3 regions of the Methylobacterium aquaticum genome follow, and region 1 is predicted to be linked to each of the others. Evidence: riboswitches for the same ligand, from Rfam matches in the RefSeq annotation. Region 1 holds a riboswitch; each other region holds the start of a gene.

Evidence for each region. A riboswitch is a leader RNA that binds a small molecule or an ion and turns the genes downstream of it on or off. The one in region 1 is predicted to bind cobalamin.
Region 2: linked by a shared signal. The riboswitch ahead of F1D61_RS10290 (CbtB domain-containing protein) and the one ahead of F1D61_RS13300 (TonB-dependent siderophore receptor) in region 1 are both predicted to bind cobalamin.
Region 3: linked by a shared signal. The riboswitch ahead of F1D61_RS16605 (TonB-dependent receptor plug domain-containing protein) and the one ahead of F1D61_RS13300 (TonB-dependent siderophore receptor) in region 1 are both predicted to bind cobalamin.

What each region holds. Positions count from the first base shown of each region.
Region 1 is NZ_CP043627.1:2,910,584-2,915,906, forward strand. Features, by position in the region: gene F1D61_RS13295 (DUF1624 domain-containing protein) at 1-868, opposite strand, end outside; gene F1D61_RS13300 (TonB-dependent siderophore receptor) at 868-3,003, opposite strand; cobalamin riboswitch at 3,111-3,307, opposite strand; gene F1D61_RS13305 (hypothetical protein) at 3,692-3,994, shown strand; gene F1D61_RS13310 (hypothetical protein) at 4,020-4,385, opposite strand; gene F1D61_RS13315 (hypothetical protein) at 4,382-5,323, opposite strand, start outside.
Region 2 is NZ_CP043627.1:2,294,771-2,300,093, reverse strand. Features, by position in the region: gene tatC (twin-arginine translocase subunit TatC) at 1-638, shown strand, start outside; gene F1D61_RS10305 (prephenate dehydrogenase) at 849-1,622, opposite strand; gene cobO (cob(I)yrinic acid a,c-diamide adenosyltransferase) at 1,807-2,412, opposite strand; gene cobU (bifunctional adenosylcobinamide kinase/adenosylcobinamide-phosphate guanylyltransferase) at 2,409-2,957, opposite strand; cobalamin riboswitch at 3,041-3,238, shown strand; gene F1D61_RS10290 (CbtB domain-containing protein) at 3,270-3,446, shown strand; gene F1D61_RS10285 (CbtA family protein) at 3,534-4,280, shown strand; gene F1D61_RS10280 (DUF1636 family protein) at 4,277-4,654, shown strand; gene cobW (cobalamin biosynthesis protein CobW) at 4,651-5,323, shown strand, end outside.
Region 3 is NZ_CP043627.1:3,660,587-3,665,909, forward strand. Features, by position in the region: gene F1D61_RS16590 (Hint domain-containing protein) at 1-736, opposite strand, end outside; partial or broken gene F1D61_RS16600 (HoxN/HupN/NixA family nickel/cobalt transporter) at 749-1,150, shown strand; cobalamin riboswitch at 1,282-1,477, shown strand; gene F1D61_RS16605 (TonB-dependent receptor plug domain-containing protein) at 1,601-3,568, shown strand; gene F1D61_RS16610 (ABC transporter substrate-binding protein) at 3,628-4,461, shown strand; gene F1D61_RS16615 (FecCD family ABC transporter permease) at 4,458-5,323, shown strand, end outside.

The sequences.
Region 1 (5,323 bases):
GCAGCAGGAACAGCAGCGAGGTTGGGTACTTCGTCAGCGCGAAGAAGCTCATCGCCGTCCGCAGGGCGCTGCCGTCGACAACGAACCAGGGCTTGTCGCCGTAGCTGTTCGCGAGGCGCAGCAGCCCGAAGGCGACCAGCATCGTGCAGCCGAGCCCCACGAGACGCCGCTCGCGCGTGCGCGTCCCGACCCCGGGCAGGAACCACGGACCGATTGCGAAGCCGAGTACGATGACGCCGATCCACGCCAGCACCGGATAGGTCGTCTTCGCAACCAGTCCGAACGGCAGCGCGATCGTGTCGCGCTGGTGCAGCATGGCCCAGACGGGGAACAGCGCCTGATCGGGCTGGAGTTGGATTGGGTCGAGAAGGTTGTGACCGCAGACGATCAGGAGCCCGATCGCGAGGAGGACCGAGCGCGGCAGGCCGATCAGTGCCGCGAGGACGATCATGCACACGCCGATGCACCAGATCACCTGAAGCCAGAGGGTCGGGCTGGCCACCCCCCAGTACAGTTCGGAGAGGTAGAGGATTTCCAGGGCCATCAGCACGAGACCGCGCTTCACCAGATAGGCGCGTGTCTCTGCCCGTGTGTGCCGGGTGCTGAAGAGGAATGCGGCCACGCCCGTCAGCGCGACGAAGACGGGCGCGCACAGGCTGACCGCGAGGCGGGCCAGATACAGGGCTGGCAGGGCAGTCCTGGCGTCGATCGGATCGGCGACGGGCACGTGCAGGAACCACGTCTCGCGCAGGTGATCGAGGAGCATCAGCACCATCACCAGCCCGCGGAGCGCATCGACGGAGCCGATGCGTTCAGAGGTGAGCGGTGCACCTGTCGACGCCGGAAGCGTCCCTCGATGCACGCCCATCAGAAGCGAGCCGTCATGCTGACGGTCACGCGCCGAGGCTCGCCGACGCCGACCCAGAACGAGTTGTAGGAGCGCTCGTAGTAGGTTGCGTCGAAGATGTTGTCGACGTTCAGCCCGAAGCGCAGGTTCTCGTACCGGTAGTAGACCAGGGCGTCGGCGAGCACGTAGCCCGGCAGCCGGAACCGCTCGTTGCCGCTGTCGCCCAGGCGCGAGCCGACTGCCCGGACGCCGCCGCCGATCCCGAAGCCCTTCCAGTCGCCGCCCTGGACCTCATACACGCCGAGCAGACTGCCCGAGTGGCGCGGGATGTTGAGGAGCGGCGAGCCGATCCGCAGAACCTCGTCGTGCGTCACCGCCGCGTCGATGAAGGCGTAGCCGCCGATCACCCGGAACTCGGGCGTCACCTGCCCGACGAAGCTCAGGTCGAAGCCCTGGCTGCGCACGGCCCCCGCGGCGATCTGGAAGAAGAAGTCCTTGGGATCGGTGGTGAGGACGTTCTCCTTCTCAATGTGGAAGGCCGCGGCCGTCACGCTCAGGCCCGTGAAGAGGTCGAGCTTGGCCCCGACCTCGTAACCGAAGCCCGTCTCCGGGGCGAAGGGGCGTGTCGCACTGTCGAAGCCGGTGTTCGGACGGAAGGAGGCCGCCACGTTGCCGTAGAGCGAGAGGAAGGACAGCGGCTGATAGACGAGCCCGGCACGTGGCGAGAAGCCAGTGCGGTCCTGCTCGGTGCGTTCCCCACCGACCTTGTCGCGGAAGGTCTGGTTGTAGAAATCGGTGCGGTTGCCGAGCAGGAGCTTCCACTCCGGGCTCAGGGCGATCTGGTCCTGCGCGTAGACGGCGGTGTTGCCGACGTTCTCGCTGGCGCTGTAGCGGCGCGTGAAGGGCGGCTTGGGCTGGCCGTACACCGGGTTGAACAGGTCGAGCGCGAACGGGTCGATGCGCGGCGTTGAGCGCAGCAGGTTCTCGGTGCTGTTGTAGCGCTCGTGCTCCAGGCCGAGCAGCAGGGTGTGGGCGAACGGCCCGGTGTCGAAGCGCCCGACGAGTTCGGCTTGGCCGATGGCCACACCCCAGGTGAAGTCGTGGCGGCGGAACTCGCGGAGCAGGGTTCGCCCATCATCGAGCAGCCCGGTAGCGCCCGTCTGGAGACCAGTCAGGCTGCCGGTGTTGAAGTGGCCCGCGACCCGCAGGTTCCAGTCGGGGCTGAAGGCGTGCTCCAGCCGCACCTGCACGATCCCGCTCTCCGACACCGAGTTGTCACCCGGTTCGCCGAAGAACCGCGAGCGCGGGACGAGGCCGAGGCGGTCGTTCACCGCGACGGTGCCGCGGTCGAAGGTCTGGCGGTTACGCAGGTACTGCGTCTCGACGGTGAGCTTGGTGTCGGGGCTGATCTGCCAACTCACCACGGGCGCCGCCAGCACGCGGTCACCGTCGACGTAATCGCGAAAGCTGTCCTGGCGGGCGAGCGCGCCGTTGAAGCGGTAGAGGACAGTGCCGTCCTCGTTCAGGGGTCCGCCCGCATCGACGGTGGTGCGCGCCGTGCCGAAGCTGCCGAACAGGGTGCCCATCTCGACGAAGGGCAACGCCACGGGCTGCTTGGTAAGGATATTGACGGTGCCGCCCGGGTCGCTGCGCCCGTAGAGCGCCCCGCTCGGACCCTTCAGCACCTCGATCGACTGGACGTTCTGGGTATCGGGCGCGCCGTTGTAGCCGCGGGCGATGTTGAAGCCGTTCTGGAAGATGTCCTGGGTGGCGAAGCCCCGCACGGAGTAGAGGGCAAGGTTCTGGGCGCCGAAGTCGTTCTGCTTGCCGACCCCCGGGACGTAGTCGAGAGCGCGCTCCACGCGGGTAGCGGCGGTGTCGCGCAGCACCTCCCGGGGCACGACGTCGACCTGCTGGGGCAGGTCGCGCCGCGGCGTGATGGTCTTCGTGCCGCTGTAGAGTTCCTCGACGCGATAGCTGGGCGTCGCCGTGAAGGTGCCTTCGACCGAGATCGGGTCGAGCGGGATGGTGGCGTCAGCCGCCGCGGCGGGACTTGCGGGCTGGGCGTAGCTCGGGATGACGGTGATCACGGGCGTGATCGCGCAGGCGGCGACAGCGCAGCGCCGCAGCGACGAATGGAGACGGGGCGGGTTCACGGAGCCTCGGTGGACGGCAGTGGCACGTCACCGCGAACGAGGTCTCAGGCGGAGGCAGGCGCATCCGCTTCGACACCCATCAGGAAATCCCGCCCGACGTGTTTCGCGTGTGACCACGGCTGACGGCAGGTCTCCTGGCTCGCGGGTCAGCGCCTGCCACCGTCTTCCCGGGTGAGGCACCCAGTGACTTCGGTGGTGGAAGGCTCGCCGCTCACAGTTGCGGGTACAGCCGCGGCATCGGGCTCTCCGCCCTCACCGTGTTCCCTTTTGATCCTCCGGGGAGGAACCGTCCTGTCCAGGGAAGCCGATCAACCGGCGCGTCGTCAATGTCGCGATTCGCTTTACAGGGCATGTGTGTTCGGAGGGTGACAGCAACTACTCCCACTCAAACGCAGGTGATCAAGGTCGGCGCCCTCTTCGTGATCTTCCTGAAAAGATCAGCGTCACCCTGGACGGCGAAGTCGAACGCGATCGTTCCAGTCTCCATGTAGACCCTGTATCGCCAGTCGTTGTCGATGAAATGCACACACCACTCGCGCGTCCGATCAAGGAGTATCTGGTCGCTTGGGCCCGTAAACGTGAAACTACCGATGGCGGTATCGGCAACAGAGTTCATGCTGAAATTTGGCTTCATGATCAACCTAAATAACTTGACAGATATATTTATCCCACTTGCTCAATCCCGGCTATGCTCTACGGACACCAAATCATCGCGACCGCCAACGCCGTGATCGCCCTCGGCCTGACCCACTCGCATCAGTCGTTCTCTCTGAACTTCTGCGCGAGGGATCGCAGCTACCTTCGCGACTTCAAACGGCGCGGCGGTGCGACGGCGCGTGTCTCACCCCAAACGATGCTGGCTGTCAGATCACGGTTGGCCGAGGCGGCTTCCCTTCGCCCAGATCTCGCCTCCGAGATCGAGAAGATCGACGTGGCGATCGTCAGGGATATGCGTGTGGCCAATCTCCTGGGTCGTCGCTCGTACCGTTGATCCGACTTGCGGCTTGGTCGAAAACTTAGGTGTCCTTCGGCTCCTTCTTGAAAGTCACGATCCTCAGTGGCGGGCGTGATCTTTGAGCAGCCTCGGCGGCGTCCTCGAATTCGGCAAGCCGCTTTTCTAGGTGGGAGGCGTATGCACGTTCGTGCTCCAGATCAGTGACAAGAGAGGCGATCGTCGCCTCCGCTTCAAGGACCTCGACGCGTAGCGCTTCCAGTTCTATCTGTGTGCTGGCGCGTGCTCGAAGAACATCCACCAGACCCCGAAGAACTTCGAGGTTGTGCCGCATGACCGTCGTATGGTCTTCTGGACGCTGAAGCCTTGTTCGAACAACTTCCGCTCTCTCAAAGACCTTCAAGCCGAACGGCGGCCATGCCTTCATCATGCAAACTCGGCTGCCGATGCCGCCACTCCAAATTCCCGAACAAGGCTGTCGAGTTCTTCCTCGATCTCTGCGAGACTGAGTGGCTCCGGGGTGTCAAATTCATTGACGTCCGCGATATTCCAATCGTAGATGTCAAGCAGCTTGGCTGCCGCATTTACGCCAGCGATGCCGTTCGCGGGGCGGTCGTAGATTGCGATACCGTGGGCCGCGAGTTTGCTACGAGCAGCCGCAGCAAGATCTCGGGGAACTCGCCCATTGCCGCGTTGATGGAGCATGTGAAGGACCCAGCATCGAGAGGTTCGTCTCAGTTCGGCAATCAGACCGCGGCTGCGGCCAGTTTTGACCTCAACATACAGATTGCGCCCTACCAGCACGTCAGGGATTTTAGTCGAGAGGCAGTTATCGTAGCGGCGCCCGGCGTCGAGTAGCGCAGCCCCCGTGTTCAACACCACCAGGGACGGGTCGGCAAGTTCGAGTAGAAATGGCAATTGGTCAAACCGTTTCGCCCACCGCCGCACTAATGCTTCGACGATCTTCTGCTCGGGGAAGGACGAAACTGACTGCCAGATCGCCTCGTTGGTGGCGGCTGAGCAGTGGGCGCGAATGTAAGCAAAGGCGTCGCTGAGGTCGCGAGCCTCCTCGACCGTCTCGATCTTCATCACGAAGCGGGGATGCAGGAGGACGGGGTCGATGACCATCACGATCGCGATCTGCATCGGCGAGATGGTGCCCGGCAACTGCCGTAGAACGCGAACTCGGGCGCGGTCGGCGGGAATGCGAGACGCGAAGAGTTGGTAAAGCTCTCGATACAGAGCGGGGTTGGGTAGCGGACCGGGGCCGAGGCGCTTGAGAGTGCCGAGGAAGGCGTTCGGGACGACCTTGAAGATGGCCTCGACGATCTCGCGAGGCTTGAAGACCGCAAGGGCCCTGCCGATCAC
Region 2 (5,323 bases), 620 kb from region 1:
ACCCCTACGTGGCGGTGGTGGGGGCCGACAAGGCGCGGCTGATCGCGACCCACTTCCTCGAGCAGGTCTTCACCAACATCAAGCTGAGCGTGTTCGGCGCCGGCTTCCTGTCCTTCCCGGTCGTCGCGACCCAGCTCTACGCCTTCGTGGCGCCGGGTCTGTACCGCAACGAGCGCCGGGCGTTCCTGCCCTATCTCGTCGCCACGCCGGTCTTCTTCCTGCTCGGCGCCCTCGTCGTCTATTTCCTGGCGATGCCGCTGCTGATCAAGTTCTCGGTCAGCCTGCAGCAGATCGGCCAGCCCGGCGAGGCCACGATCGAGCTCCTGCCGAAGGTGGACGAGTACCTCTCGCTCATCATGACGCTGATCTTCGCCTTCGGGATCGCGTTCCAGCTGCCGGTGATCCTGACCCTCCTGGGCCAGATCGGGCTGATCGATTCGACCTTCCTGAAGGAGCGCCGCCGCTACGCGATCGTGCTGGTCTTCGTCGCCGCCGCGGTGCTGACCCCGCCGGACGTGATCAGCCAGCTCTCGCTGGCGGTGCCGATGCTGCTCCTCTACGAAGCCTCGATCGTGTCGGTCCGCGCCATGGAGAAGCGCCGCGAGCGCGCCCGGGCGGCGGAGGAGGCGGAGAGCTAAGTCCGACCGACTTCGCTCCCGACGTCTCGGACACCCGCCGCGTCATTCCGGGGCCGCGCAAGCGGAGCCCGGAATCCAGAAACTCAGGCGTTGCAGGAAAGGACGGAACGGTCTTCGCTTCGTCCTGAACCACCAGCGGTTCTGGATTCCGGGCTCCGCTTGCGCGGCCCCGGAATGACCCGGCGGGTGGAACAACGGCTTGGGTCGATCTCAAGCCGGGGCTCTTGCCGTTTCAACGTCTTCCAACGCCCCATCCATCTCCGCCGCCAGGTCGAAGAACCGTCGCCGCACCTCCGCCGCGTAGGGGTTCTCGCGCTCGATGGCGTGGTAGACCTCCGGCGCGTCGTGCCGGACCATGCCGACCGCCTGTATCACCAGGTCGAAGCTGCGGGTGGTCATCCGGGTCGGCAGCGGCTCCATCGCCACCAGCACCTTGGCGATCAGGTGCGTCAGCCCCTGCACGGCGGCGGCCTCGCGGTCATGCGCCTCGGGCGTCGTCAGGATCACGGTGAGCCCGAGCGCGCGGCGCAGGAAGGCGCCGACCCGGCCCGCCTTGTCGCCCCGGACCGGGCAGACCGCGATCTTGAGGCCGCGCAACCCGTCCCGTGCGCTCTGCGGCCCGAACAGCGGATGGGTGGCGACGATGTCGATGCCCGGCGGCAGGCCGGCCCGCATGATCTGCGCCGGCCGCACCTTCACCGAGCCGACATCGAGGACGAGGGCGCCCGGTTGCAGGTGGGGGGCGACGTCGCGCACGACCGCGGCGAGGGTCGAGACCGGGGTCGCCAGGATCACCACCGGGCAGGCGGCGGCCTCGGCGAGGCTGCACCGCGCGAGGCCGGCCGCCGCGAAGGCGGAATCGGGCGCGAACGGGTCGTGGACGCGCAGCGAGAACAGCGGCGCCAGATGGGCGGCGACGAGGCGGCCGAAGGCGCCGAAGCCGATCAGGCCGAGGGCGGGAAGCGGGACGGGGGAGGACGGCATGGGAGACCTCGGATGGGGCGAGGTCGGCGGGTCCTGATGTTCTGGAGCCTCAACCGCCGACACGTCGCAGCGGTTGAGAGATGACGAGCACTCTGCCGCTTACGGGAGCGGCGCGTAATAGAGTCCGGCGAGGCGGGTGCTGGTCATGGCCGAGCCTCTACGCCGGGCCGGCCGGCCACGTCAATCAGAACTCGATCCCCTCCTGCGCCTTCACCCCGGCGGCGAAGTGGTGCTTGACCTGGCCCATCTCCGTCACGAGGTCGGCGGCGGCGATCAGCTCCGGCTTGGCGTTGCGGCCGGTCACTACGACGTGCAGGTCCGGCCGGCGCCGGCTCAAGGTCTCGACGACCTCCGCCAACGGCAGGTAGTCGTAGCGCAGCGCGATGTTCAATTCGTCGAGGATCAGGAGCCGGATGGTCGGATCGGCCATCAGCGCCTCGGTCTGCGCCCACGCCGCGCGGGCCGCCGCCACGTCGCGGTCGCGGTCCTGGGTCTCCCAGGTGAAGCCCTCCCCCATCGTGTGCCAGGCGACCTGATCGCCGAAGCGCTCCAGGGCGAAGCGCTCGCCGGTCTCCCAGGCGCCCTTGATGTACTGCACCACCCCGACCCGCCAGCCGCGGCCGAGCGCCCGCAGCATCAGCCCGAAGGCCGCGGTCGACTTGCCCTTGCCGGGGCCGGTATGGACGATGAGCAGGCCCTTCTCGATCGTCTTTCCCGCCACCTCGGCATCCTGCACCGCCTTGCGCTTCTCCATCTTGGCGCGGTGGCGCGCCGCCTCGTCGTCGGTCATTCGCTGTCTCCCTTGATGGTCATCGGCAGGCCCGCCACAACCAGCACCACCCGGTCGGCGATGGTGGCGAGGCGTTGGTGGAGGCGGCCCGCCTCGTCGCGAAACCGGCGCGCAAGCGCATTCTCCGGCACGATGCCGAACCCCACCTCGTTCGAGACCAGCACGATCGGCCCGGGCACCGCCTTGCACGCGGCGATCAGGGAATCGACCTCCGCCGCGAGGTCGGCCGCCTCGTCCAGCATCGCGTTGGTCAGCCACAGGGTCAGGCAATCGACCAGCACCGGCCGTCCGGCCGGGGCCTCCCGTATCGCCGAGGCCAGGTCGCGCGGCGCGTCCACCGTCTCCCAGGGCGCCGGGCGGCGGGCGCGGTGCTCGGCGATGCGAGCCGCCATCTCGTCGTCCCAGGCTTGCGCCGTCGCGACGTAGCGCCAGGGGCTCGGCTGCGCCTCGATCAGCCCTTCGGCGTAGCGGCTCTTGCCGGAGCGGGCGCCGCCCAGCACCAGGGTCAGGCGCGGGGCAGCGCGAATCCGGTCCGGCACGGGCATCTCCTCGGTCGAAAGCCTGATGCGAAAAGCTGGGCCCGGAGGTGTCGCGGCAGCCGGCATCGATTGCAAGCCCGTTCCCGACCCGCTAGGGTCGCCACGACGGTGCCTCGGCGACGAGGTGAAAAGGGAACGCGGAAACCGGATGTCCGGCGCGCCGCGGCTGCCCCCGCAACTGTGAGCGGTCGAACACGGTCCGCCATCGGCCACTGGAGCGATCCGGGAAGGCGGTGGGCCGGCACGAGGCCGCGAGCCAGGAGACCTGCCGTCCCCCCTTCTCTCTCGACGCCGCCGGTGGGGCGGCAGGAGCTCGTCATGGTCGCGATCACCCGGTCCCTTTCTCCCGCCCTCGTCGGCGAGCGCCTGAGCGCCGTCGTCCTGGCGGCCACCCTCGGCATCGGCCTGCTGTTCGTCTCCGGCTTCGCGCCGGTGGTCGCCCTGCACAACGCCGCGCACGACTGGCGCCACTCCGCCAACTTCCCCTGCCACTGACCAGGGCCGAACCCATCCGGGCCGTGCGGCCTGCGCCCTGACCGGGCGCGGGCCCGCGGCCCTTTGGTCGTGCAGGTGATCCCTCCCATGACGAAAAGTCTTCTCGCCGCGGCCCTGGTCGCCGGCTTCCTGGCCGCATGCGTGGCCTCCGCGCTGCAATTCGCCCTCACCTCGCCGCTGATCCTTGCGGCGGAGAAGTACGAGACCGCCGAGACCGTCGCCCCCGCCCGGCACGCCCTGGCCAACCCGCTGATCGTCCTGGCCCATGCGGGCCACGACCACGGTGGCGAGCCGCAATGGCAGCCGGCCCCCGGCCTGCCGCGCCTCGCCTTCACGGCGCTCGCCACCCTGGTGAGCGGCGTCGGGTACGCGCTGCTCCTCGGGGCCGTGCTGGTCGCGACCGGCCGCACGGTGACGCCGTCGGAGGCGTTGCGCTTCGGCATCGGCGGCTTCCTCGCCGCCAGCCTCGCGCCGGCCATCGGATTGCCGCCGGAACTGCCCGGCATCGCCGCGGCGGGGCTCGAATCGCGCCAGCTCTGGTGGGTGGCGACGGCGCTCGCCACGGCGATCGGCCTCTACCTGGTGGCGATCCGCCGCGGGCCGGTCGCGATCGGCCTCGGCCTCGCCCTCATCGTCGCGCCGCATGTCTGGGGCGCTCCGCACGGGCCGGAGGAAATCTCCGCGATGCCGCCGGTCTTCGCGGCGCAGTTCGCCGCCCGGTCGCTCGCCATCGGCTTCGCCTTCTGGGCGGTGCTCGGCCTCGCCTTCGGCTGGGCCTGGGAGGCGGTGAGCGGGGCGAACGACGCGGTGCGCCGCAGCGGGGTGACCGCGTGACCGATCCCGTGACCCTCTACGTCTGCACCACCTGCCGCGACGCCGCCGATCCGGCGGAGGGTCCCCGCGCGGGCGCCCGCCTGCACGACGCGCTCGCCCAGGCCCTCGCGGCCCGGCCGGGAGCGCCGATCCGGATCGAGCCGGTGGAATGCCTCTCGGTCTGCAAGCGGCCCTGCACGGTCGCGGTCGCGAGCCCCGGCCGTTGGACCTACGTCTACGGCGACCTCGATCCGGCGATCTCCGCCGACATCATCCTCGACGGCGTCGGCCTCTATGCCGGGACCCCGGACGGCATCGTGCCCTGGCGCGAGCGTCCGCAGGAATTCCGCAAGGGGGTCGTCGCCCGCATCCCTCCCGCGCCGGTGACCGCATGACCATCCTGAACAAGATTCCCTGCACCATCGTCACCGGCTTCCTCGGCGCCGGCAAGACCACGCTGGTGCGCCACGCCATCGAGCACAACGACGGTCGGCGCCTCGCCATCATCGTCAACGAGTTCGGCGATGTCGGCTTCGACGGGTCGCTGCTCGCCGAATGCGGCATCCCGGGCTGCGACGCCGACGCGGTGGTAGAACTGCCGAACGGCTGCATCTGCTGCACCGTCGCCGACGATTTCGTGCCGGCGCTGAACAAGCTCCTCGACCGGCCGGAGCCGCCGGAGCACATCCTGATCGAGACCTCCGGCCTCGCCCTCCCGAAGCCCCTGGTCCAGGCCTTCAACTGGCCGGCGATCCGCTCGCGGGTTACCGTCGACGGCGTGGTGGCGGTGGTGGACGGCCCGGCGGTGGCGTCCGGCGCCTTCGCGGACGACCCGGAGGCGCTGGCCGCCCAGCGGGCCGCCGATGCCAGCGTCGATCACGAGAACCCCCTGGAGGAGGTGTTCGAGGACCAGCTCCTCTGCGCCGACCTCGTGGTGATGAACAAGTCCGACCTCCTCGACGAGGGTGAGCGGGCCCGCGTCCGCGCCGAGGTGGAGGCGCACCTGCCGCGCGCCGTCAAGCTCGTCGAGACCGCCCACGGGGCGCTGGATCCCCGCGTGCTGC
Region 3 (5,323 bases), 750 kb from region 1:
CTTGCTCGACGACCGGGCCATGCAGCAGGGCCGGCGCACAGGCCAGTTCCAGGTTCATGGCCACGGCAGCGAAGTCCGGATGCAGGGTGACCGGGCCGTCGTGGTTCGCGAAGGTGCCGCGGTAGCCGCAATCGAGGTAGCTCTCCGCCGGCATCCCGTCGGCGACCAGGACGTCGTGCACTGGCAGCTCGACGTGGTGATAGACGACCTCCGCCCAATCGAGCTGCGCCACCGAGGTGCCGTTGATCAGGCTGCCGGCCGGGATCAGCACGTCCTCGACGAACAGCGCGTGGCCGGGCGAGACGACGAGGTCGCGGTGCGGCAGGCCGGGGCCGAAGGCGTGCGCGGCGACCCGGACCGGCTGGGCCCGCTCGGGCTGCGAATGACGGCGCAGGTCGAGGTGGCGGTGACCGACCCACGCGACGGCGACCGTCTCGCCCGAAGCGGTGACGCCGGCATCGCCGGGCCGCAGGGCCTCGACCGGGCGCTCACCCTCCGGCGTCAGGATCATCGTTCCGGACGCGAAGCAGATGACCGGGCTGGTCGAGCCGGTTCCTCCCTCGGAACCGGTCGCACCCTGGGCACCCGTTGCACCTGCGGCTCCAGTCGCACCCGGAGCGCCGGTTGCACCTGTCGCGCCCGCAGTGCCGGTGGCTCCAATCTGACCAGTCGCACCAGCTGAGCCTGCGGCACCCATCGCTCCAGTCGGGCCCGTAGTGCCGGTGGCACCCTGCATACCTGTCGCGCCTTGAGCGCCAGTGGCACCTTGCTGACCCGTCGCTCCAGCCGGATCCTGATCTTCCCGGCGCTGTTCACTGCGGGCATGACGCTCCTCGACACGACCGACAGCGTGCTGATGACCGGCGCCTACGGCTGGGCGCTCGCGAACCCGATCCGCAAGCTCTGGTACAACCTGACCATCACGGCGGCCTCGGCGACGGTCGCGCTGTTCATCGGCGGCCTGGAGGCCCTCGGCCTGATCGGCGACAAGCTCGGGCTCACGGGCGGACTGTGGCAAGCGGTGAGCACGCTCAACGACAATCTGGGCGAGGCCGGCTTCGCCGTGGTCGGCATCTTCGTCGTGGCGTGGATCGCCTCGGTCATCATCTACCGCGCCAAAGGGTACGACCGGCTCGAACCCGCTCGGTGAGTGCGCTGTTGCGGGATGGTGCTCCTCCCTCGGCTGCTGAGTCGCGCTCTCAGCGTGGAACAGCCGTGTACTGGCCTCAGGAATATTTCGAAGCGTTGCAGCAAGGCAATTGACCGGGCGCCTCCGCGTCGCTTAGCTGGCCGGGACGGTTCCCCTCGGGGATCAAAAGGGAACGCGGTGAGGGTGATGAGCCCGATGCCGCGGCTGCCCCCGCAACTGTAAGCGGCGAGCCTTCCGCCACCATGTCACTGGGCAGCCTCGCCCGGGAAGACGGTGAGAGGGCAGCGACCCGCGAGCCAGGAGACCTGCCGTCAGTCGTGGTCACACGCGAAACGCGCTGGGCGGGGTGTCCTGGCGGGTGTCGAGGGTCCGCCAATCCTGCGTGGAGGCGGTGACCCGAGGCCTCGTTCGCGGTGACGTGCCACTGCCGTTGCCCGAGGCTTATCTCCCGTGCCCCATTCCCTTCAACGCGCTCGCCTGAGCGTGCTGGCGCTCTCCTGCGCCGGTCCGGCCCTGCTTGCCGCGCCTGCAGCCCACGCCCAGCAAGTCGCCGCCCCATTCGCGGACGTGTCACAAGGCGGCGAGGCCGTCATCCCGCTCGCCGAGATCTCGGTGTCGGCCACCGGCGTGCCCACGCCGGTCACACAGACCGGGTCGAGCGTCACCGTACTCACCTCCGACCTGCTCCAGGCCCAGCAAGTTCGCACCGCGCCGGACGCTCTCCGGCAAGTGCCGGGCCTCAACGTCGTCCAAACCGGCGGCGCGGGCGGCCAAACCTCGGTGTTCATCCGCGGTACCAACTCCAACCACGTCAAGGTCCTGATCGACGGCATCGACGTCAACGACCCCTCGACGCCGAACCGCTCCTTCGACTTCAGCCAGCTTCAAACCGAGCATCTCTCCCGCCTGGAGGTGCTGCGCGGCCCCCAGAGCGGCCTCTACGGGGCCGACGCCATCGGCGGCGTCATCTCGTTCGTGACGAAGCGCGGCGAGGGTCCGGCCCGGGCCACTGCCTTCGTCGAGGGCGGCTCCTACGGCACCGCCAACCAGGGCGGCCGCATCTCCGGCTCCGAGGGCATCTTCGATTATTCGTTCTCCGTGCAGCACCTGCGCCAGGCCGCGCTGCCAGTGACACCGTTCGAGCTCCTGCCGGTCGGCGTGCCGCTGCGCACCGCCTTCACCGACATCAAGACGGTTTCGACCAAGCTCGGCGCGCAGCTCACCGATACCTTTCGCCTAAACTACGTGCTGCGCTTCTCCGACAGCGCCTATCTCGACCAAGCCGATGGCGGCTTTCCCTACCGGCCGACGCCCTACCGCAACCTCAACGACCAGCAGCAGCTCCTGATGCGCGGCGAGGCCGAGTGGACGCCGCTGCCCGGCTTCCACAACGTCTTCGGGGCCAACTACTCCAAGTTCGACCGCCTGTTCGCCGGCCCACTCGACCCGCTCGCGCCACCGACGCCCTCGACCTATCTCGGCGAACGCACCCGCTTCGACTATCGTGGCGATGTCCAGCTCGCCCCCGGCCACCTGCTGCTCTTCGGTGCCCAGCGCGAGGACGAGCGTTTCCAGGCCACCGGCATCGACAAGTCGAACGGCAACACCGGCGGCTTCACCGAGCTTCAATCGGCGATCACCGACCGCGCCTTCCTGGTCGCCAACATCCGTCACGACGAGAACGACCAGTTCGGCGGGGCGACCACGTTCCGGATCGCACCGAGCTACATCCTGCCCTATACGGAGACACGCCTGAAGGGCAGCGTCGGCACCGGCTTCAAGCCGCCGACCCTCAGCCAGCTCTACCAGGACTACCCGGGCTTCCGGTTCTTCGGGAATCCGGCCTTGCGGCCCGAGGAGAGCTTCGGCTTCGACGGCGGCTTCGAGCAGCCCCTCGGCGATCGGGTGCTCGTCGGAGCGACCTACTTCGAGACCGACTTCCGCAACCTGATCCAGACCGCGTACTTCCCGACCTTCGGGACCAACGTCAATGTCGGCCGCGCAGTGGCCTACGGGGCGGAGAGCTTCGTCTCGGTCAAGCTGACCGACACCTTGAGCGGCCGGGTCGACTACACCAACACCGTCACCAAGGACGAAATCGCCCACCAGGAATTGCTGCGCCGGCCCCGTCACAAGGTCAGTGCCACCGCGATCTGGAACCCGTTGCCACAGCTCACGCTCACCGGCACCCTGGTGGCGATCGGGTCGTTCGTCGACGGAAACCGCGACTTCTCGGTGCCCCGGCTCAAGAACCCGGGCTTCACCCTGGTCAACCTCTCGGCGAACTACGCCTACTCGGAGAACCTGACGCTGTTTGCCCGCATCGATAACCTGTTCGACCAACGCTACCAGAACCCAACCGGCTTTCTCGGGGCTGGCCTCGCCGTCTACGGCGGCGTGCGCGTATCCTCGTTCTGAGAAGGATGAGGATGCGGGCCTTGATCCTTGTCGGGGTCGCAGGCGGTCTGGCGGCGTGCATGGTCGCTTCATTGGCCGCCAGTCCGGTGCCGGCGCGGGAGAACCCTGCCGCGCCGGGCCGGCCGTCGCGGATCGTCTCGCTGAACCTGTGCGCGGACGAGCTCGTGCTGAGGCTGGCCGACCGCGGGCAGGTCGCGGCGGTGACCTACCTCGCCGGCGATCCGCGCGGCTCGACCGTGGCGGCGCAAGCCGCCGGCGTGCCGGTCACCAGGGGGCTCGCGGAGGAGATCGTGGCCTTGAAGCCCGACCTCGTCATCGCTGGAGCCTTCACCACTCGCACCACGGTCGGGCTCCTCAAGCGGATCGGCTTCCCGCCGCTCGAACTCGGCGTACCGGCCAATTTCGACGGCGTACGTGCCCAGATCCGCCAGGTCGCGGCGGCCGTCGGCCATCCGGAGCGCGGGGAAGCGATGGCGGCGGAGCTCGACGCCACCCTCGCGCGCGTCGTGCCGGCCTCCCGGCTTTTGCGCGTCCTGGTCCTGCGCCCGAACGCCTTCACGGTCTCGCCCGGCAGCCTCGGCGACGCGATCATCCGGGCGGCCGGCCTCGTCAACGTCGCCGCGCAGATCGGCCGCGACCGCACCGGCTCGGTGCCGCTCGAGGCGGCTGCCCTGGCTGATGCCGACCTCGTCGTCGTCGACGCCAGTGAGACGGGCACGCCGTCCCTCGCCGACGCCCTGCTGCACCACCCGATCCTCGAGCGGCTGCGCGCGCAGGGGCGCACGGTTCCGATCCCCAACCGCCTCTGGACCTGTCCCGGTCCGCAGGTCGCCGAGGTCGTGGCCCGGCTTGCAGCCGCAGCGAGAGCGCGCACCCCGATGAAGACCCCATGAACGCTCCGATGTCCTTCGTGACACGAACGCCGCCGCAGGCCGGCAGCCGACGCCTCGTCGCGGGGTTGGCCCTCCTGGTGGCGATCCTGATCGTCACCTCTGTCGCGGTCGGCTACGCCGTTCTCGATCTCCCGGCAGCCCTCGGCGACTGGCTCGCAGGCCGCTCCACCCTCCCGGCCCTGGTCCTGATGGAGCTGCGCCTGCCCCGTGCGCTCCTCGGTGCGCTCGTCGGCTTCAGCCTCGGCCTGACCGGGGCGGTGATGCAGGGCTACCTGCGCAATCCGCTCGCCGACCCGGGCATCCTCGGCATCTCGTCGGCTGCCGCGCTCGGGGCGGTGGTGGTGTTCTACGGCGGGCTCGCCGGCAGCCTGTCGCTCGCCCTGCCGCTCGGCGGCATCGCCGGCGCGGCCCTCGCGGCGCTCGGCATCAACCTGCTCGCCGCCCGCGGCACCGGCACGCTCGGGCTGATTCTCGCCGGTGTCGGTCTGTCCAGCCTGGCGGGCGCGCTGACGGCGCTCGCCCTCAACCTCGCGCCCAATCCCTACGCCGCTCTGGAGATCGTGTTCTGGCTAATGGGCTCGCTCGCCGACCGCAGCATGGATCACGTCTGGCTCTGCCTGCCGCTGATGATCCTGGGCTGGATCCTGATGCTCTCGACCGCACGCGCCCTCGATGCCCTGGCGCTCGGCGAGGACACGGCCGCAAGCCTCGGCTTCGACCTCGCCTCGGTCCGCATCCGCATCGTCACTGGGGCGGCTTTGGCGGTGGGCAGCGGCGTCGCGGTGAGCGGAGCAATCGGCTTCGTCGGCCTCGTCGTTCCCCACCTCGTGCGGCCGCTGGTCGGGGCCCGGCCAGGCGCGAG